DNA from 3 places in the Neorhizobium galegae bv. orientalis str. HAMBI 540 genome. Region 1 is predicted to be linked to each of the others. Evidence: predicted binding sites of a transcription regulator. Region 1 holds the regulator's gene; each other region holds the start of a gene.
The links. The regulator LexA, encoded in region 1, represses DNA repair genes until DNA is damaged. The targets are predictions, from matches to a motif close to TGTTCNNNNTGTGTTCNG.
Positions count from the first base shown of each region.

Region 2: recA (recombinase RecA) is a predicted target of LexA. The motif match lies at 3,701-3,718, and genes of this name have one in related genera.
Region 3: RG540_RS02595 (energy-coupling factor ABC transporter ATP-binding protein) is a predicted target of LexA. The motif match lies at 4,047-4,064, and genes of this name have one in related genera.

Region 1 is NZ_HG938353.1:1,529,334-1,536,265, forward strand. Features, by position in the region: gene RG540_RS07845 (ComEC/Rec2 family competence protein) at 1-1,749, shown strand, start outside; gene lexA (transcriptional repressor LexA) at 1,730-2,449, opposite strand; gene RG540_RS07855 (VOC family protein) at 2,650-3,522, shown strand; gene kdsA (3-deoxy-8-phosphooctulonate synthase) at 3,526-4,374, shown strand; gene eno (phosphopyruvate hydratase) at 4,485-5,759, shown strand; gene RG540_RS07870 (FtsB family cell division protein) at 5,923-6,240, shown strand; gene pdhA (pyruvate dehydrogenase (acetyl-transferring) E1 component subunit alpha) at 6,435-6,932, shown strand, end outside.
Region 2 is NZ_HG938353.1:1,666,066-1,672,997, forward strand. Features, by position in the region: gene RG540_RS08505 (flagellar biosynthetic protein FliO) at 1-667, opposite strand, end outside; gene cckA (cell cycle histidine kinase CckA) at 920-3,532, shown strand; gene recA (recombinase RecA) at 3,778-4,866, shown strand; gene alaS (alanine--tRNA ligase) at 5,051-6,932, shown strand, end outside.
Region 3 is NZ_HG938353.1:542,447-549,378, forward strand. Features, by position in the region: gene RG540_RS02565 (TAXI family TRAP transporter solute-binding subunit) at 1-210, opposite strand, end outside; gene RG540_RS02570 (exodeoxyribonuclease VII small subunit) at 369-623, opposite strand; gene RG540_RS02575 (histone deacetylase family protein) at 627-1,559, opposite strand; gene RG540_RS02580 (acyl-CoA thioesterase) at 1,706-2,104, shown strand; gene RG540_RS02585 (biotin transporter BioY) at 2,119-2,682, opposite strand; gene RG540_RS02590 (energy-coupling factor transporter transmembrane component T family protein) at 2,712-3,317, opposite strand; gene RG540_RS02595 (energy-coupling factor ABC transporter ATP-binding protein) at 3,314-3,991, opposite strand; gene RG540_RS02600 (winged helix-turn-helix domain-containing protein) at 4,101-5,294, shown strand; gene glgB (1,4-alpha-glucan branching protein GlgB) at 5,578-6,932, opposite strand, start outside.

The sequences.
Region 1 (6,932 bases):
GGCGCGGTCGGATTTTTTTATGGAGCGCCGAAAAAACAGGCTGCCGGTCCGTCCGGGCGGAGCTGGATTGCCGACATCGAAAGCCGGCTTTTCGATCTCCGCAGCGCAATCGCCACTCGTATCCGTGAGACCGTGCCGGGAGATCCCGGCGCCTTTGCCGCGGCAATCGTGACGGACGAACGCCGGGCGATCTCCAAAGGGACGACCGAGGCTTTGCGGCTTTCGGGATTAGCCCATATCGTCGCCATTTCCGGGCTGAACATGGCGCTCGCCGCCGGTATCTTCTTTGTCGGCGTGCGGACGGCGCTTTCGGTCTTTATGGGCTTCGGCCATGCCTATCCGGTGAAGAAGATCGCCGCACTCGGCGCCCTGATAATGGTCACCGCCTATTACCTGATCTCCGGTTTCGGCGTTTCGGCCGAGCGGGCCTACATCATGATGGCCATCATGCTGGTTGCCGTCCTCTTCGACCGACCGTCGATCAGCCTGCACAATGTGGCGCTGTCCGCGCTCGTCATCATCGCCATGTCGCCCTCGGAAATGCTCGGGCCGAGCTTCCAGATGTCGTTTGCTGCCACCGCCGCCTTGGTCGCCGGTTACGCGCTCTGGAAACAGAGAGCCGAAGGCCGCGATCCTCAGCCTCTGCCGTTCCGTCACCCCATGGTGATGCCCGTCCTAGCCTCCCGGAATTTCGCAGCCGGCGTTTTCGTCACCTCGCTGATCGGCGGCGTTTCGACCGCGATGTTTTCGGTCGAGCATTTTCATCGCATCGCCACCTATGGCCTCGCCGCAAACCTCGCAGCCATGCCGATCATCTCTTTCGTGGTGATGCCGGCCGGTCTGGTCGGCATGCTGCTGATGCCCTTCGGTCTTGATGCTCCTTTCATGAAGCTCATGGGCCTCGGTCTGGAAGCGGTGATCGCCATTGCCGGGCACGTGGCCGCCTGGGGCGGTGATGTCGGGATAGGCCGCCAGCATCCATGGTTCCTGACGGTCTCGACGGCAGGCTTCCTGCTGCTGACCCTGCTCAGGACGAAGCTAAGGCTGATCGGCCCGCCGCTGATGGTGACCGCTCTGCTGTTTTCCTGGCATGAGCGATCGATGCCCCTGGCGGATATATTGGTCTCGGAAGACGGGACGATGGTGGCGCTCGTAGACGAGGGACGGGTTACTACCAATCGCGCCCGCCCGCCTGATTTCATCTATGATCAGTGGAAGAGGGCGCTTCTGCTCGGCGACCCGACCAAACCGGATATGTCGCCAGCCAGAGACAAGCCGCCCGACCGCAAGCCATCAGGCGCAAAAAACGATAAGCGCCGTGAGTTGACCTCGGCGGAACTCGAAACCGTGAGGTTGCGAATAAGCCAGGTGACTTCCGCCCGCTTCACCTGCGAACCGAAGGCCTGGTGCGCCGCAAGCACGGACAACGCCATCATCGTGGCCGTAGAAGACGGCCGTTATGCCGGCGCTGCCTGCGACGCCGCCGATCTTGTCATCGCCCCGCGGGCACGCTTCGACCGATGCCGGTCCGGCGGACTGATGATCAATGGCACGACGCTCAGAAAGACCGGCGCGCTGGAGATTTCGTTGAACGGCACGGGCGACATACGACGCTGGCAGGTCCGTGCCGCAATGGCAGCCGAGGACAGGCCCTGGACCCGGCACCGCCACCATGATTGGCGAAGCCAGAGTTTCGACAACGCGTTGCCGGAACCGCTCCGGCAGCTGATCAGTGATAACGGCGGATGAGGCCGACGAGCTTGCCCTGGATCTTCACCCGATCAGGCCCGAAAATGCGGGTTTCGTAGGCGGGGTTGGCGGCTTCGAGCGCGATCGAGGCGCCGCGGCGGCGAAAACGCTTCAGCGTCGCTTCTTCATCGTCCACTAGCGCCACGATGATGTCGCCGGGATTGGCTGTCGTGCCGTTGCGGATGATCACGGTGTCGCCGTCGAGAATGCCGGCCTCGATCATCGAATCGCCCTTGACCTCCAGCGCGTAATGTTCTCCGGAGCCGAGCATCTCGGCCGGCACGGAGATGTCGTGCGTGTTGTTCTGGATCGCCGAGATCGGCACGCCGGCGGCGATGCGGCCCATGACGGGAACGGTCGTGGCGTTCGACGAGCCATCGTTGGCTGCGAGTTTCTGAGGTGCTGCGACCGGCTGCGGTTTGCCGAGGCTGCCCTCGATGACGCTAGGCGAAAAACCGCGCCGCGGCTGGATGCTTGGCGAATAAGCCTCCGGGAGCTTGATGACTTCCAGCGCGCGGGCCCGGTTCGGCAGGCGGCGGATGAAGCCGCGCTCCTCGAGCGCCGTGATCAGACGATGGATTCCGGACTTGGAAGCAAGGTCGAGCGCGTCCTTCATTTCGTCGAATGACGGCGGGATACCGGATTCCTTCATGCGTTCGTGAATGAACAGAAGCAATTCCTGTTGTTTGCGCGTGAGCATCTTTTGGCACCCTCAGAGTCGGAAACAAATCCAGAACGGACACTATATGTTCCATATGTGTTCCGCAAGTCCCTAAATTTCTGTGAAGTATGATGATTTTTTCTTCATAGATGCGTGCCAGATATCTGGTGTCACACCACTTGCGCGGCGCCAGCCCGCTGCCAAAGTAGCTTTGCGATTCCAATTCAGGGGGCCCTCGCGTGAACGCAAGACCGATCGATCATCTCGTGCTGCCGGTGGCGGGACTTACCGCTGCGCGTTCCAGGCTCACGGAGCTCGGTTTTACAGTTGCGCCGGACGCTTTTCATCCTTTCGGCACCGCCAATGCTTGTGTGTTCTTCTCGGATGGGACCTACCTGGAGCCGCTGGCTCTTGCCAACCGACGCCATGCGGGTGTTGCGGCAAAGCGCGGCAACGTTTTCACCGCCCGCGATCTCGCCTTCCGCAAGACGTCCAACCGGCAGGGCTTTTCCGCTCTCGTTGTCGCGACCCGGGACGCGATGGCCGATCATGCGCGTTTCAAGATGCGCGGCGTCTCGGCAGGCGAGGTGCTGGAATTTTCCCGCGGCATGACCCTGGCTGACGGTTCCGAGACGCAGGCGAGCTTCCGGCTGGCATTCGCCGGCGATCATCGCGCGCCCGAATTCTTCCTGTTTTCCTGCCAGCGCATCAACCCGCTGCCCGCAGATCGCAGTGGGCTGGAGCGGCATGCCAATACCGTTACCGGCCTGAGCGAAATCATCCTGTCGGCCCCGACGCCTGCCGATTTCGCTCCGCTGGTCGAACAGGTGCTGCTGACCAAGGCCGCGCCGGAGGCTGCACCGCTCCAGCTTGCCGCGGCCAATGCCCGCATCCGGATACTGCAGGATCGGGAGCTCGAGGCGGAATTTGCGCTTCAGCCGACCCCGGGCGCCGAAGGACTGCGCGGCCGGGCGGTCATCTTCAAAACCGCCGATCTTGCCGTGACAGAGATCACCCTTGCTGCTAATGACGTCGCATTCGTCCGCCGGGAGGGCCGCGTTCTCGTCTCGGCGGCACCCGGCCAGGGTGTTTTGTTCGGCTTCGAGGAATAGATCATGGAAGTTACCGCAAACTCCAGCGTCTCCGTCGGCGAAGGAGGCGGCAAGGTAGTTTTCGCGCAGAACGCAAAACTGTCGCTGATCGCCGGTCCCTGCCAGATGGAAAGCCGCGACCACGCCTTCATGATGGCAGGCGCGTTGAAGGAACTCTGCGGCAAGCTCGGCATCAGCCTCGTCTACAAGTCCTCCTACGACAAGGCCAACCGCACGTCGATTTCCGGCAAGCGCGGCATCGGGCTCGAAGAGTCGATGGAAATCTTCGCAGACCTGAAGCAGGAGTTCGGCTTTCCGGTTCTGACCGACATTCATACGGAAGAACAATGCGCTGTCGTCGCAAAGACGGTGGACATCCTGCAGATCCCGGCTTTCCTGTCACGCCAGACGGACCTGCTTGTCGCCGCTGCCAAGACCGGCCGCGTCATCAACGTTAAGAAGGGCCAGTTCCTGGCGCCCTGGGATATGAAGAACGTACTCGGCAAAATCACCGCGAGCGGCAATCCCAACGTATTGCTGTGCGAACGCGGCGCGTCCTTCGGCTACAACACACTCGTTTCCGACATGCGTTCATTGCCGATCATGGCGTCCATGGGCGCACCGGTGATCTTCGATGCGACGCATTCTGTGCAGCAGCCTGGCGGGCAGGGAGGCTCCACCGGAGGAGACCGCAGCATGGTGCCGGTCCTTGCACGGGCAGCGGTTGCCGTCGGCATTGCGGGCTTGTTCATCGAAACTCACGAGGATCCGGACAACGCTCCGTCGGATGGCCCGAACATGGTGCATCTGAAGAACATGCCGCAGCTCCTCGAAAAGCTGCTCGCCCTCGACGCCGTCGCCAAGGCGGCCTGAGCGCGCCCACAAAAAGCACGCAAACTGCTTCGATTGTAATTTTCGTGTCATTGATTATGAGACATTTTCAGTGACCTCGTGACGTCAAGTCCAAACCCAGGGAGAGACCCTTGACCGCCATCACCGATATCATCGCCCGCGAAATTCTCGACAGCCGCGGCAATCCGACCGTTGAGGTGGATGTCTATCTGGAAGACGGTTCGATGGGCCGTGCGGCCGTTCCGTCGGGCGCCTCCACCGGCGCACATGAAGCCGTCGAGCTGCGTGACGGCGGCAAGCGCTATCACGGCAAGGGCGTCGAAAAGGCGGTCGAAGCCGTCAACACCGAGATCTTCGATGCGATCGGCGGTTTCGATGCAGAGAGCCAGATCCATATCGACAAGACCATGATTGCGCTCGACGGCACGCCGAACAAGTCGCGCCTCGGCGCCAATGCCATCCTCGGCGTCTCGCTCGCCGTTGCAAAGGCTGCCGCCGAGACCTCGGGCCTGCCGCTCTACCGTTATGTCGGCGGTCCGAATGCGCATGTCCTGCCGGTTCCGATGATGAACATCATCAACGGCGGCGCTCATGCCGACAATCCGATCGACTTCCAGGAATTCATGATCATGCCGGTCGGCGCCGACACGCTGAAGGACGCCGTGCGCATGGGCTCGGAGATCTTCCACGTCCTGCGGAAGGAACTGGCGGCCCAGGGCCACAACACCAATGTCGGCGACGAAGGCGGTTTCGCACCGGGCCTGAAGAGCGCTCCGGAAGCCCTCGATTTCATCATGAAGTCGGTCGAGAAGGCCGGCTACACCCCAGGCGACGACGTCTGCCTGGCGCTCGACTGCGCCTCGACCGAGTTCTTCAAGAACGGCAAGTACGAGATGGAAGGCGAGGGCCGCACGCTCGAGCCGGAAGCCATGGCCGATTACCTCGCCGAGCTTGCAGCCAAATATCCGATCATTTCGATTGAAGACGGCATGGCCGAAGACGATTGGGCCGGCTGGAAGTACCTGACCGACAAGATCGGCGCCAAGTGCCAGCTCGTCGGCGACGATTTGTTCGTCACCAACTCGTCGCGCCTGCGCGATGGCATCAGGCAGGGCGTCGCCAATTCGATCCTCGTCAAGGTCAATCAGATCGGCTCGCTGTCGGAAACGCTCGATGCCGTCGAGACTGCCCACAAGGCGGCCTACACCGCCGTCATGTCGCACCGCTCGGGCGAAACCGAAGACTCGACGATCGCCGACCTCGCCGTCGCCACCAATTGCGGACAGATCAAGACCGGCTCGCTGTCGCGCTCCGACCGGCTTGCCAAGTACAACCAGCTTATCCGCATCGAGGAAATGCTCGGTCCGCAGGCCGTTTATGCCGGCCGCAGCGTCCTGAAGGCCTGACAGCCTCCTAGGTTCGACATTTTCATGGAAGCCCGCGCCGAAAGACGCGGGCTTTTTTCGGACTCGATTCTGGTCAACGATTGCTTAAGCAAGTTCTGCGAATTTGAAGCTCTGTTTCGGATCGATTTGAGATCCCGTAAGCGTGGCAAGGCGTTAGAGCGGTATGTGGACAAAGCATCATAAGAAAAGAAAATTCGGCCGTTTTGTTCTTCCCGCCATCACAGTCGCGTTTCTTTGCTACTTCGGCTATCATTCCATCCACGGCGATCTCGGCTTGATCGCCACGGAGGAATTCGAACGTCAGCGGCAGGCGCGTGCAGGCGAGCTCGCAAAGTTGACCGCACGGCGCGAGACGCTGGAGCGGCAGGTTCAGCTGATGAGCGATGGTTCGCTTGACAAGGATATGCTGGACGAGATCGCCCGTTATCAGCTGAATGTCTCGCGCGGCGACGAAATCGTCATCTTCAACAACTACTTCTAAATTAACCGAAATCCAGTTAATTTCATATTTCTGTAACCTTTTCATCGTGTTGCGCGGAATGTGAGCCATGCGTTTATGGCATTGCTGGGGCAGCTTTTCTTGCCTATGGTACGGCCCGACACCAGAGTGGGAATCTGGCGATACACGTCAGGGCGTAATCTCGCTCTCAACGCAGAACTCAAAGGGAGGGATGAATGGCGCCGACAAAAACCGCGTCTGTATCCGGCCGCAAACCAGCGGCAAAGTCTGCAATCAAATCAGCCTCGAAATCCTCCGCCAAGGAGTTTACGGGTAAGAACACCCCGGATTTCGGCAAGGATCAGGATCTTCACGCCTATCGTGAGATGCTGATGATCCGCCGTTTCGAGGAAAAGGCCGGCCAGCTCTACGGCATGGGCTTCATCGGTGGTTTCTGTCACCTCTATATCGGCCAGGAAGCTGTCGTCGTCGGCATGCAGATGGCGCAGCAGGAGGGTGACCAGGTTATTACCGCCTATCGCGACCATGGGCATATGCTGGCAACCGGCATGAGCGCGCGTGGCGTCATGGCCGAGCTCACCGGACGCAAGGGCGGCTATTCCCGAGGGAAGGGCGGCTCGATGCACATGTTCTCCAAGGAAAAGAATTTCTACGGCGGCCACGGCATCGTCGGCGCCCAGGTTTCGCTCGGAACCGGTCTCGCCTTCGCCAAC
Region 2 (6,932 bases), 140 kb from region 1:
CCTCCGGGGCTTGACGGGCGGGCGGTTCGATCCTGGGGGCGGCCGCCGGCTCGGCAGCCGCTGCATTGTTGGCCATGACAGGCGGGGCGGGCCGCGGAGCAAGGGTGCCGCTCATCGGCATGGGCCCGGTGACGGGAGCTGCCGTCGCCGCCAAAGGCGCAGCGGCGCGCGGGGCCTCGCGCGGCGGCACGACGCTTTCCCGTGCCGGCTCGATGCGCGCTTCCGGAGCCGCGGGACGTGGGATCGGGGCAGGGCGGGGTTCGGCGACGGGAGCCAGCCGGGCTTCCATGGCGGGTGCGGCTTGAACGGGAGCCGTCATGTCCAGCGGCTGGAAGCGGTTTGCCGCGCTTGCCGGGGTCGCCGGCATGGCAGGTGCCGCCGTGGAAATTCCGCTTTCGATGACGATATCGGTCGGCCCGCCGATCATGATCAGGTGCTCGACCCCGTCGCGGCGGATGAGGACCAGGCGACGGCGCGCATCGACTGCCGCAGCATCCAGTACCTGAAGCCGCGGCTGGCGATTTTTGCCGCCGCGCACGAAGGGGGACGGGCCGGCGCGGCCGCGCATGAGCCAGAGCGCGCCGATGAGGACGACGAGCCCAATGCCGACGCCGACGACTGCGATCACCAGGCGGCCTCCATAGGCGCCCATCAGGTCATCTAACATCTCTTGCCACTCCTCATATGAACGCTGCGGTAAAAAACGACTTTTTTCCTACCGAAGCAAGCTGCTAACTGTCACTGTCCCGCGCTGAAAGACAGCGCAGAAAAGCAAAGATAGGTCACTCCGCCAAACTGTCCCGGGTTTTGTGGCTCAGCAGAGCTTTTTGCTTAACCTGCAACTTGCTAATAAGGAATCGCGGGATTCCTGATCCCTGAATGTTCATGGCCGCAGCGCCGGTCGAAATGCGAGGAATTGATGACGAAGTTGCAGCAGAGCGGCAACTACGATGCGCCCCTGGTGGAAAAAGGGACGCGTGGCGGCACCATCGTCCGAATCGTCCTTCTGGCGCTCGTTCTCTGTGGCGTGGCTGCCGGCTTCGTGATGTTCCAGCATGCGCTCGACAACGAGCTGGTACTCGGCCTGCTCGGCATTCTCGCCATGGTCGGCATCTTCTTCCTGGTGTCGTCGATCATCGGCCTCGTCGAGGTCATGCCGCAGTCGCGTTCCGACGAGCTGGCCCGGGGTTTTCTCGCCAACCATCCCGACGGCATCCTGATCACCGATGCCAAGGGCCGCATTCTCTACGCCAATGCCGCCTATGGCCGGATGACCGGTGCGACCAAGGCAAGCAACGTGCAGTCGCTCGAAGCGCTTCTGTCCAAGACCCGCGAATCGACCGAGGCGCTCTACCGGCTGACGACGGCTCTGCGCGAGGGCCGGGAAGGTCACGAGGAGTTCCGGCTTCTCCAGCCGATCGGACGGACGACCGGTAACGGTTCCGGTGCCCACTGGTACCGTCTCAAGGCGCGGCTGCTGACGCCCGCCGACAGCCGCAAGGGCCAACTCGACATCTGGCAGATCACCGACATCACCTCGGAGCGCGACGACCAGGAGCGGTTTTTCCGCGAGCTGCAGAACGCAATCGACTATCTCGACCACGCGCCCGCCGGGTTCTTCTCCGCCGGCAAGAAGGGCGAGATCTTCTACCTGAACGCCACGCTTGCCGAATGGCTTGGCATCGACCTGACCAAGTTCGTGCCACGCTCGGTGACGATCTCCGACCTGGTGGCGGGCGAGGGCATGGCGCTGATCCAGTCGGTGCAGGCCGCACCCGGGCTGAAGCGCACCGAAACGCTCGATCTCGATCTGCGCCGCGCCAACGGCCAGAGCCTGCCCGTGCGGCTGGTGCACAATGTCAGCGCAACCCGCGACGGCGCACCGGGCGAAAGCCGCACCATCGTGCTGGCGCGGCAGAAGGGCGGCGAGGGCGACCAGTCCGCCTCCGCGATGCGCTTCACGCGCTTCTTCAACAATACGCCGATGGCGATCGCCTCCGTCGATGGCGAAGGCCGGATCCTGCGCATCAATGCGCCGTTCCTCAAACTGTTTGCCGGCGTCGTTTCCCGCGACGACGTGGATGCCGGTATCGAACTCGACCGCATCGTTCACGACAATTCCCGCCAGCATCTGATGCAGGCGATTGCCGCTGCCAAGGACGGGCAGGGCGATATCGCCCCAATCGATTCGCGCCATCCCGGCGACGAGAACCGCTATGTGCGCTTCTATGTGAACGCCGTGATCGACGAGAGCGACGAGGCGCCGGAAGAGGCCGCGATCGTCTACGCCGTCGAGACGACCGAGCAGAAGGCGCTCGAAACCCAGATGGCGCAGACCCAGAAGCTTAATGCCGTCGGCACGCTGGCGGGTGGCATCGCCCACGACTTCAACAACGTCCTGACTGCGATCCTTCTGTCCTCCGACCATCTCCTCCTGCAGGCGCGCCCTTCCGATGCGAGCTTTGCCGACTTGATGGAGATCAAGCGCAACGCCAACCGCGCCGCCGTGCTGGTGCGCCAGCTGCTCGCCTTCTCGCGCAAGCAGACCATGCGGCCGGCGGTGCTGAACCTCACCGACGTGGTCGGCGATCTGCGCATGCTGGTCGACCGGCTGATTTCCGGTACCAATGTGAAGCTCGAAGTGGACTACGGCCGCGATCTCTGGCCGGTGCGCACCGACCTGTCGCAGTTCGAGCAGGTGCTGATCAACCTCTGCGTCAACGCGCGCGACGCCATGCCCCAGGGCGGCACGATCCTGATCAAGACCCGCAATGTATCCGCCGAGGATGCGGGCGGTTTCAACCAGGCGGATCTCCCGGCCGAAGACTTCGTGATGGTCGAAGTTTCCGACACCGGCACGGGCATCTCGCCCGAAATCATGGACAAGATCTTCGAACCTTTCTTCACCACCAAGGAAGTGGGCAAGGGCACCGGCCTCGGCCTCTCGATGGTCTACGGCATCGTCAAACAGTCCGGCGGCTATATCTATCCCGAATCGGAAGTCGGACGCGGCACGAGTTTCCGCATGTTCCTCCCACGCCACATTCCCGAAACGCCCGTCGTCGTCCAGGATGCTACCGCAACCGGTACACAGGCGCCGCCGGCCGCTCTCGCGCCTGTCGTGTCGACGCCTGCATCCGACGACCTCGACCTCACCGGAAAGTCGGCGGTGGTCCTGCTCGTCGAGGACGAGGAGGCCGTCCGCCGCGGCGGCAAGCGCATGTTGGAAACCCGCGGCTACACCGTGCACGAAGCGGGTTCCGGCACCGAGGCGCTCGACATCATGAAAGAGCTCCAGGGCAAGGTGGATATCGTCGTCTCCGACGTCGTCATGCCTGAAATGGACGGCCCGACGCTTTTGACCGAGCTGCGCAAGATCTATCCGGACATGAAGTTTATCTTCGTTTCGGGCTATGCCGAGGACGCGTTTGCGCGCAACCTGCCGGCCGACGCCAAGTTCGGCTTCCTGCCGAAGCCCTTCTCGCTAAAGCAGCTTGCCGTGGCGGTCCGGGAAATGCTCGATTCGGAGTGAGAATCGGATCGTCTCTCATAAATTTCAAACGCCGCGATTTCCTCGTCAAATTGCGGCGCAGCTTTGATTTCAAACGGGAATTTTCCACACCTCGGCGGGCGTGAACATCCTGAGAACGAAATCGAAATATCTATTTTGACTCAATCTCTTGGGCGACCCTTGCCAAATGAGAACAAAATAGGTACGTCACCTTTATCGGCTGCTTCATTGCGTGCGCGGCGGCAATAACCTAAAGGTGGGACCAGATGGCACAGAATAGTTTGCGGCTCGTAGAGGATAAAGGCGTGGACAAGAGTAAGGCGCTGGAAGCGGCATTGTCGCAGATCGAACGATCCTTCGGTAAGGGATCGATCATGAAGCTCGGTTCGAACGAGAACATTGTCGAGATCGAGACGGTTTCGACCGGCTCTCTCAGCCTCGATATCGCGCTTGGCATCGGCGGCCTGCCGAAGGGCCGTATCGTCGAAATCTACGGTCCGGAAAGCTCGGGCAAGACGACGCTTGCGCTGCAGACGATTGCCGAAGCTCAGAAGAAGGGTGGCATCTGCGCCTTCGTCGACGCCGAACACGCGCTTGATCCGGTCTATGCTCGCAAGCTTGGCGTCGATCTCCAGAACCTTCTGATCTCGCAGCCGGATACCGGCGAGCAGGCGCTCGAAATCACCGACACGCTGGTCCGTTCCGGTGCCGTCGATGTCCTCGTTATCGACTCGGTTGCGGCATTGACCCCGCGCGCCGAAATTGAGGGCGAGATGGGCGACAGCCTGCCGGGCCTTCAGGCGCGCCTGATGAGCCAGGCGCTGCGCAAGCTCACCGCTTCGATTTCCAAGTCGAATACGATGGTGATCTTCATCAACCAGATCCGTATGAAGATCGGCGTGATGTTCGGCTCTCCGGAAACCACCACCGGCGGCAACGCCTTGAAATTCTACGCCTCGGTTCGCCTCGACATCCGCCGCATCGGTCAGGTCAAGGAACGCGAGGAAGTGGTCGGCAACCAGACCCGCGTGAAAGTCGTCAAGAACAAGATGGCGCCTCCCTTCAAGCAGGTCGAATTCGACATCATGTATGGCGAAGGCGTTTCCAAGACCGGCGAACTGGTCGATCTCGGCGTCAAGGCCGGCATCGTCGAGAAGTCTGGTGCCTGGTTCTCCTATAACAGCCAGCGTCTCGGCCAGGGCCGCGAGAACGCCAAGACGTTCCTGCGCGACAACCCTGAGCTTGCCCGGGAGATCGAGACGTCGCTTCGCCAGAATGCCGGCCTCATTGCCGACCGCTTCCTGCAAAACGGCGGTCCCGACGCTGACGACAGCGACGCGGCCGCGGATATGTAAAGCGGTTCCGCCGCACTCGGGGATTTCTCCGGCGGATTATTTTGAACCGGCTGCGCATGGAAGATGCGCGGCCGGTTTCTCGTTCGGTGAGGCGGCGGGGCGGCTGGACAGTTGGGGGTGTGGGCGATACAAGCCTCTGGTTTTCGAATAATAGGACCGCATCCGGCGGTAAAAAGGGCGTAGCATGAGCGGCGTGAATGAAATCCGGTCGACCTTCCTCGACTATTTCCGAAAGAACGGGCACGAGGTCGTGTCCTCCAGTCCGCTGGTGCCGCGCAACGATCCGACGCTGATGTTTACCAATGCCGGCATGGTTCAGTTCAAGAACGTGTTCACCGGTCTTGAGAAACGCCCCTATACGACCGCGACGACGGCACAGAAATGCGTTCGCGCCGGCGGCAAGCATAACGACCTCGACAATGTCGGTTATACGGCTCGTCACCACACCTTCTTCGAAATGCTCGGCAATTTCTCCTTCGGCGACTATTTCAAGGCAAATGCGATAGAGCTTGCCTGGAACCTGATCACCAAGGAATTCGGCCTCGACGCCAAGCGTCTCCTGGTGACCGTCTACCATACCGACGACGAGGCTTTCGACCTCTGGAAGAAGATCGCCGGTCTTTCGGACGACAAGATCATCCGCATTCCGACCAGCGACAATTTCTGGGCGATGGGCGATACCGGTCCTTGCGGCCCATGCTCGGAAATCTTCTACGATCATGGCGACCATATCTGGGGCGGCCCGCCCGGTTCGCCGGAAGAGGACGGCGACCGGTTCATCGAGATCTGGAACCTCGTCTTCATGCAGTACGAGCAGGTGACGAAGGACGAGCGGATCGACCTGCCGCGCCCGTCGATCGACACCGGCATGGGCCTGGAGCGTGTTGCGGCGGTCCTGCAGGGCCGGCACGACAACTACGATATCGACCTGTTCCGCGCGCTGATCTCGGCCTCGGAAGAGGCGACCGGCGTCAAAGCTGAAGGCGAGCATCGCGGCAGCCACCGCGTCATAGCCGACCACCTGCGGTCCTCCGCATTCCTGATCGCCGACGGCGTGCTGCCCTCGAACGAAGGCCGCGGCTACGTGCTCCGCCGCATCATGCGCCGCGCCATGCGCCATGCCCAGTTGCTCGGCGCCCGCGATCCGCTGCTCTTCAAGTTGCTGCCCGCGCTCATCCAGCAGATGGGCCGCGCCTATCCGGAACTGGTCCGCGCCGAATCGCTGATTTCGGAAACCCTGAAGCTCGAGGAAAACCGCTTCCGCAAGACGCTGGAGCGCGGGCTTTCGCTGCTCTCGGATGCGACCGGTGCGCTTCACAAGGGCGACATGCTGGATGGCGAGACCGCCTTCAAGCTTTACGACACCTACGGTTTCCCGCTCGACCTGACCCAGGATGCCTTGCGCGCCCGCGAAATCGGCGTCGATATTTCCGGCTTCACCGACGCCATGCAGCGCCAGAAGGCGGAAGCCCGCTCGCACTGGACCGGTTCCGGCGACAAGGCGACGGAAACGATCTGGTTCGAGCTCAAGGAAAAGCACGGCGCCACCGAATTCCTCGGATATGACACGGAAACCGCTGAAGGCGTGGTGCAGGCGATCGTCCGCGACGGCAAGGCTGTCGACAGCGCGTCCGCCGGCCAACAGATCCAGGTCGTCGTCAACCAGACGCCGTTTTATGGCGAATCCGGCGGCCAGATGGGCGATACCGGCGTGATTGCGACGGACAATGCCAAACTGAATATCTCGGATACCCAGAAGAAGGGCGAGGGCGTATTCGTCCACATCGCGACCGTCACTGAGGGCATGTTGAAGGTTGGTGATGCCGCAGCGCTGACGGTCGATCACGACCGTCGTTCGCGCCTGCGTTCCAACCATTCGGCCACCCATCTGCTGCATGAGGCACTTCGCGAAGTGCTTGGCACGCACGTGGCCCAGAAGGGTTCGCTGGTAGCGCCCGAGCGCCTGCGTTTCGACGTCTCGCATCCGAAGCCGATGTCGGCCGAAGAATTGCAGAAGGTCGAGGACATGGCGAATGCCATCATCCTCCAGAACGCGCCGGTCACGA
Region 3 (6,932 bases), 990 kb from region 1:
CTGCAGCAGGTTGAGGTTTTCGACGGATGCCTTGGTGGCCTGCACCTGGGTGCGCGCGTCCTTGATCCCCTGTCCATAAATTTCGGCAAGCGCCACGCCGAGCGGATAATACACGCCGGACGTGCCACCGGTCAGCACGTTGATGAATTCCGCAGCCTTCGCGCCGGCGGCCGAAAATGCCGTCGAGACGGCAAGTGTCGCCACGAACATGAGATTGATTTTACTGGACTTCACGCCGAAGTTCATAATGGCCTCCTCCCAAAGCAACCACGCAGATAGGCCATCATGGGGAGGCGTTTCCGGTGCGTCAATCGGTTTATGACGCATTCCATGCGAAGGTTGTAAGACTTTGGTTTTAGCCGTCCGGCTTATTCGCCGTCGAGCGGCTCGACGCCCTGCGGCTTGCCGGCGCGGTCGAGGCGGATTTTCTCGATGCGGTTTTCGGCGGCCGTCAGCAGTTTTTCGCAATGTTTCTTCAGCGCCTCGCCGCGCTCGTAGATGGCGATCGATTCGTCGAGCGCCACGTCGCCGCGTTCCAGCCGCGCCACGATGCTTTCGAGTTCGGCAACGGCCTTCTCGAAGGAATAGCCGCTCACATCGAGGCTCTCGGTGTTTTCGGTCATCGTCTATCCCTTCATCAGTCTGCAGATGTGCATGCCCGCCGATTCGGCGAGTCCTTCCAGATCATATCCGCCCTCGAGCAGGCTGACGATACGGTTGCCGGCATATTTGCCGGCGATCTCCATCAGCCGGCCGGTCGCCCAGTCGAAATCGTCGCCGACGAGATTGATCTGCGCCAGCGGATCGCGGTGATGCGCGTCGAAGCCCGCCGAGATGATGATGAAATCCGGCCGAAAATTGTCGAGCGCCGGAAGCACGCGGCTCTTGAAGGCCTCGCGGAAATATTCGCTGCCGGTGTCGGGCGAAAGCGGCGCGTTGACCACGTTGTTCCTGGTGCCGGTCTCGTCCTTGGCGCCGGTGCCGGGATAAAGCGGCATCTGGTGCGTCGAGCAGAACAGCACCGACGGATCGTCCCAGAAGATGTCCTGCGTGCCGTTGCCGTGATGCACGTCCCAATCGACGATCGCGACGCGCTCCATGCCGTATTTCCGTTGCGCGTGACGCGCGGCGATCGCAGCGTTGTTGAACAGGCAAAAACCCATCGCCTTGTCTTTTTCGGCGTGGTGGCCGGGGGGCCTTGCCGCCACAAAAGCATTGTCCACCTTGCCGGTCGCGACGTCGTCGACGGCGGCCATCGCGCCGCCGATGCCGGTCAACGCCGCCTGAAAGCTCTTCGGCCCCACATAGGTGTCGGCCTCGATCTGGCGGATCGTATCCTCCTCGGGGATTTCGCGCATGACGGCGCGCAGGTGCTCCTCCGGATGGGCGAGCAGAACCGCGTCCTCGTTCGCCTGCGGAGCGTCCTTGCGGTCGAGCCTGGCGAAATTCGGATGCTCCAGCGCGATCGCCAGCGAACGCAGCCGGTCTGCCCGTTCGGGATGTCCTTCCGGCGTGCTGTGTTCGAGGAAGATCTTGTGTTCGTAAAGGCGCGTGGTCATGCGGCGGCCTCGTCAGGGGTCAGTCCGGTCTGGACCTTTCCGACATGGCGCAGAAAGCTGACTTTTTCAAGCCGCAACCCCTTGCTCTTGCGCTTGTTTAGCTTGAAAGAATGGTCTTACATAGAGGGTGCAACCCAGAGGGTATTGTGGTCAAAGAGCCAGTCAAGTCTCAGGAATTCCGTGTTCCTTTCCGCGATGTCGATATGCATGGCGAGATGTTCCGCTCGGCCTATGTCGTGCGGGCGGAAGAAGCCGTCACGGAATTCTGGCGTCGCCGCAGGTCGCAGAAGGGCGATCCGTTCTTCAGGATCGGCAAGATCACCTGCACGTTCCACTCGGCCTTGAAGCTGGGTGACGTCGTCCACACGCATATCGGTGTCAGCAAGATCGGCGGAAAGTCGGCGGGGTTCCTGGTGCATATGCTGCGAGGCAACGAGGCGGTTGCGGAAGCCGAGATCGTCTGGATGGCCTGCGATCCCGAAAGCAGGGAACCAGTGCCGCTCCCCGAAGACTTGCGCGACTGGCTTTATCAGTTCCTGGACTGACGGGGCGCGGCCGATCAGGCCCGTTGCGGTAGCAGCGGATAACCGACCATTACTGCGCGGCCGGCGAGTGCCGCGATCATCGCCTTCAGCACGTCGCCGGGAACGAAGGAAAGGTCGCCGATGAAGGCGGTCGAAAGCCCGGTGCCCGTGACATAGGCGAGGTAGATGACCCCGAGCGCGTGGTCGACCACCACGCCGCCGAGCAGTGCCGCGAGGAAAAAGCCGGTGATCTGCACGATGCCGCTCTGCGAATGCTCGACGAACCGCTCTGAACAATAACCGGTGATGACGGCTGCGAAGAACCAGCCGACGAGATAACCGGCGGTCGGCGACATAAAGGTGGCAAGTCCGCCGCGTCCGCCCGATAGAACCGGCAGGCCGATCGCGACCAGCAGCAGGACAAGAAACACCGCAAAACCGCCGCGCCTGGCGCCGAGGATGACGCCCGCAAGCATGACGCCGAGCGACTGGGCGGTGATGGGTACCGGAATGAAGCCGAGCATGATCGGCGGCACGAGACCGAGCGCCACGATAATGGCGGCGAAAAGGGCGGCCAGAACGAGATCACGGGTGGTCATGCTATACGAATCCCCAGTTTTATATGAGGTTATTTCTGCGCCCGGATGCCACGTGCGTCAATGGCGGCGGCAATCTCGTCGGCGTTTTTGAGCGTCAGGATGATCAGTGGCACCGCCAGCGTCAGCGGCCGGACCTTCAGTCCGCGGGCGCGATGGGCGTCGCGGATAGCCTGGTAACGGCTGAGGATCTCCGGCACGAAACGGATGACAAGGCCGATCGAAAGCCCGATATCCGCGGCCCTGACGAGCCCCAAGCGCTCCAGCGGCATGGCAAGGCGGGTGATCTCGTCGATGAAATCGCCGGTGCTGGTGGTCGCCGTCACGGCCGCGGCGAAAAGGGCGAGCGCCGTCAGCCGCGTGGCGACGACCAGCGCGTCATGAGGGCTATTGAGGGCAAGCGTGAAGAGCGCGACGATGGCGATGGTCAAAAGGATAGGCCGCAGTCGCAGCCAGGATTGGCGCCATCCGAGCCGGAGCGAGACGTAGACGATGCCGCCGAGCAAGGCCGCGACCGACAGAACGGCCGGCGAATGGACAAGGAAAAGGACAAGGCTGAGCGCGGCGAGGCCGAGAAGTTTTGCCCGCGGCGAAAGCCGATGCAGAAACGTGTCGCCCTCCACATAGAGCGTCTTCATGCCGCAAGCTCGCGGTAGCGGGCGATGACCTCGGCTGGCGCGCCGTCATAGGCGAGGCGGCCTTCGTGGAAGCACAGAACCCGGTCGAAATCGGCGATCAGGCCGAGGTCATGGCTGATGACGACGACATTTTCGTCGAGGCGGTGGATCGTCCTCTCCACGAGATCGCGGTTCCGGAGATCCAGCTGGTTGGTCGGTTCGTCCATGATCAGGATGTCCGGGCGGGTCACCAGTACGGAGGCAAGTGCTGCCAGCTGCAATTCGCCGCCGGAGAGTTCGTGCGCGCGCCGCTCGCCAAGATGGGCGATACCGAAACGGGCGAGCACGGCCTCGACCGCCGCCGCCGTGTCCGGCTTCGAGAGTTTTTGGCTTTTCAGCCCGAGCGCGATATCCTCCTTCAGGATCGGCAGGATGATCTGGTTCTGCGGGTTCTGGAAAATGAAGCCTGTCTGGCCGCGAACCTTGTCGCCGTCCTTCACCGTATCGAGCCCGTTGACAGTCACGTGACCCTCGGCAGGCAGCACCAGCCCGTTGATCATCCGCGCGAACGTCGTCTTGCCGGAGCCGTTGAGGCCGATCACGCCGATCCGCCGTTCGCGGAGCGACAGCGTCAGCGGATGGACGACAGTACGTCCCTCGAAACGCGCTTCTGCCTGTTCGAAACGGATATCCAAGCCGGTCCCCTCGGTGTTCAGCGGTCTATAGACCGGAAGATGGGGAAGGGGAATGCGGAACCGAACGTGAACATTGAATCCGGCGCGGCGGTATCCTAGTCTAGATGGCATGGCGATTCTCATTCCGAACGATCAGGCCCGCAAGATCTTCCTCGAACGGCAGCGGCTCTGCGAACCGCCCGGCCGGGCGCTGACCAAATCCGGCCTGCTGCAGCTCATCGACGATCTCGGTTTCGTCCAGGTGGACAGTATCGCGACCGTCGAGCGCGCCCATCACATGATCCTGTTTTCGCGCAACCAGACCTACCGGCGCGAACACCTGACCGCGCTTCTGGAAAAGGACGGCGAGCTGTTCGAACACTGGACGCATGACGCCTCGATCATTCCGGCGAGCTTCTTCCGTTACTGGAAACACCGTTTTCGCCGCCGCGAGCCGATCCTGGCCGAGCGCTGGAGGAAATGGCATGGCGAAGGGTTCGACGCCGCCTTCGAGGAGACCTTCCAGCACATCGCCGAGAACGGCGCCATCATGTCCCGCGACATGAAGCAGGAGGACCACAAATCCGGCGGCTGGTGGAACTGGCATCCGAACAAGACGGCGCTCGAATATTACTGGCACACCGGCAAGCTGGCGATCGCCGGCCGCGTCAACTTCCAGAAGATCTACGACCTGATGGAACGGGTGATCCCGCGGCATCATCACGAGCCGGAAGTGAGCCACGAGGAATTCATCGACTGGGCCTGCCGCGGCGCCATGACCCGCCTCGGTTTCGCGACCTCCGGAGAGCTTGCCGCCTTTTTCGATCTGGTCACGCCGGACGAGGCAAAGGACTGGGTGAAGACCCATCGCGACGAACTTGTGGAGGTGCTGATCGAGACGGCCGACGGCAGCAAGCCACGCCCGTCCTTCGCCTTCCTCGGCTTTCCCGACAATCTTGGTCCCATCCCTGAGCCGCCGGCCCGCGTGCGCGTGCTCAGCCCCTTCGATCCGCTCCTGCGCAACCGCGACCGGGCCGAGCGGCTGTTCAACTTCTTCTATCGCATCGAGGTTTTCGTGCCGGAGCCGAAGCGGCAATACGGCTACTACGTCTTTCCGCTCTTGGAAGGCGACCGCATGATCGGCCGCATCGACATGAAGGCGGACCGCAAGTCCGGCACGCTGGATGTGAAGCGGTTATGGCTGGAAAAGGGCGTGCGCGCTTCGGCTGGGAGATTGGAGAAGCTGGATGCGGAGCTGCTTCGGGTCGGGCGTTTTGCGGGTGTGGACAAGGTGATCTATCAGGATGGCTGGCGGGGGAAATAGGCGAAGCCACCGGAAAACCTTGGGCCGCGCCGTTTGCCGTGGCACCCCCTCTGCCCTGCCGGGCATCTCCCCTCAAGGGGGGAGATCGGATGGAGTTGCCCTGTCGGCTCGACCATGATCGTGGAGATGAAACTAAATATCCTCCATTGCCGCTGAAACTTTGCCCTTTAACGGGAGGCGTTGAGCCCGCCTCTGGTCGATCTCCCCCCCTTGAGGGGGAGATGCCCGGCAGGGCAGAGGGGGGTACCTCACGACAAATTCACGCTTCAACTTAAGCTGAAGCCTACCCCTTCCACCGCAAGAACACCGTCGCCAGCGGCGGCAGGACCACCTGTATGGAAAACGCCTTCCCATGCGCCGGCGCACGTTCTGTCCAGGCCTCCGTCTGCCCCAGATTGGACCCGCCATAAAGCGCCGCGTCGGTGTTCAGCACCACCTCCCAGCGTCCCTCCGCCGGCACGCCGATGCGGTAGCCGTGCCGCGGCATGGGCGTGAGGTTCGAGGCGACAAGGACATGCGATGACCGGTCGTCGCTGCTCCTCAGCATGCCATAGACGGAATTCTCGGCATCGTCGGCCACCGCCCATTCGAAGCCTTCATGGTGTAGGTCGCCGAACTGCAGTGCGGGTTCCTGGGCATAGAGCGTGTTCAGGTCGCGGATCAGCCGTTGGACGCCCGCGTGGTCGGGGCTGTCCAGTAGGTCCCAGACGACCGAGCCGTCGTGGTTCCATTCGCGCTCCTGAGCCAGCTCGCCGCCCATGAACATCAGCTTCTTGCCGGGATGCCCCCACATGAAGCCGTAATAGGCGCGAAGGTTCGCAAGCTTCTGCCAGTGGTCGCCCGGCATCTTGGCCACCAGCGAGCCCTTGCCGTGCACCACTTCGTCATGGGAGAGCGGCAGGATGAAGCGTTCGGAATAGGCATAGATCATTCCGAAGCTCATCGCACCATGCTGGTATTTCCGGTAGACGGGATCGTCCTGCATGTAATGCAGCGTGTCGTGCATCCAGCCCATGTTCCATTTGAAGTCGAAGCCGAGCCCGCCCTCTTCGGTCGCCTTGGTGACGCCCGGCCAGGCGGTCGATTCCTCCGCCGCCGTGAACGCATGTGGGCAGCGGTCATGGATGATGCTGTTCAGGTGCTTGAAGAACTCGACGGCTTCGAGGTTCTCGCGCCCGCCATACTGGTTCGGGATCCATTCGCCCTCGTTGCGGCTGTAGTCGCGATAGAGCATCGAGGCGACCGCATCGACGCGCAGCGCATCGACATGGTAATGCTCCAGCCATTCGAGTGCCGAGGCGATCAGGAAACCTTTCACTTCGTTGCGGCCAAGATTGTAAATCAGCGTGTTCCAATCCCCGTGGAAACCTTCGCGCGGGTCGGCATGCTCGTAGAGCGGCGTGCCGTCGAACTTGGCAAGACCCCAGACGTCGGTCGGGAAATGCGCCGGCACCCAGTCGAGGATGACGCCGATGCCCGCCGCATGACAGCGATCGATAAAATAGGCGAAATCTTCCGGCGTGCCGTGACGTCCGGTCGGCGCAAACAGTCCGAGCGGCTGATAACCCCAGGAACCGCCGAACGGATGCTCCATGATCGGCAGCATTTCGATATGGGTGAAGCCGAGGTTTTGTACAT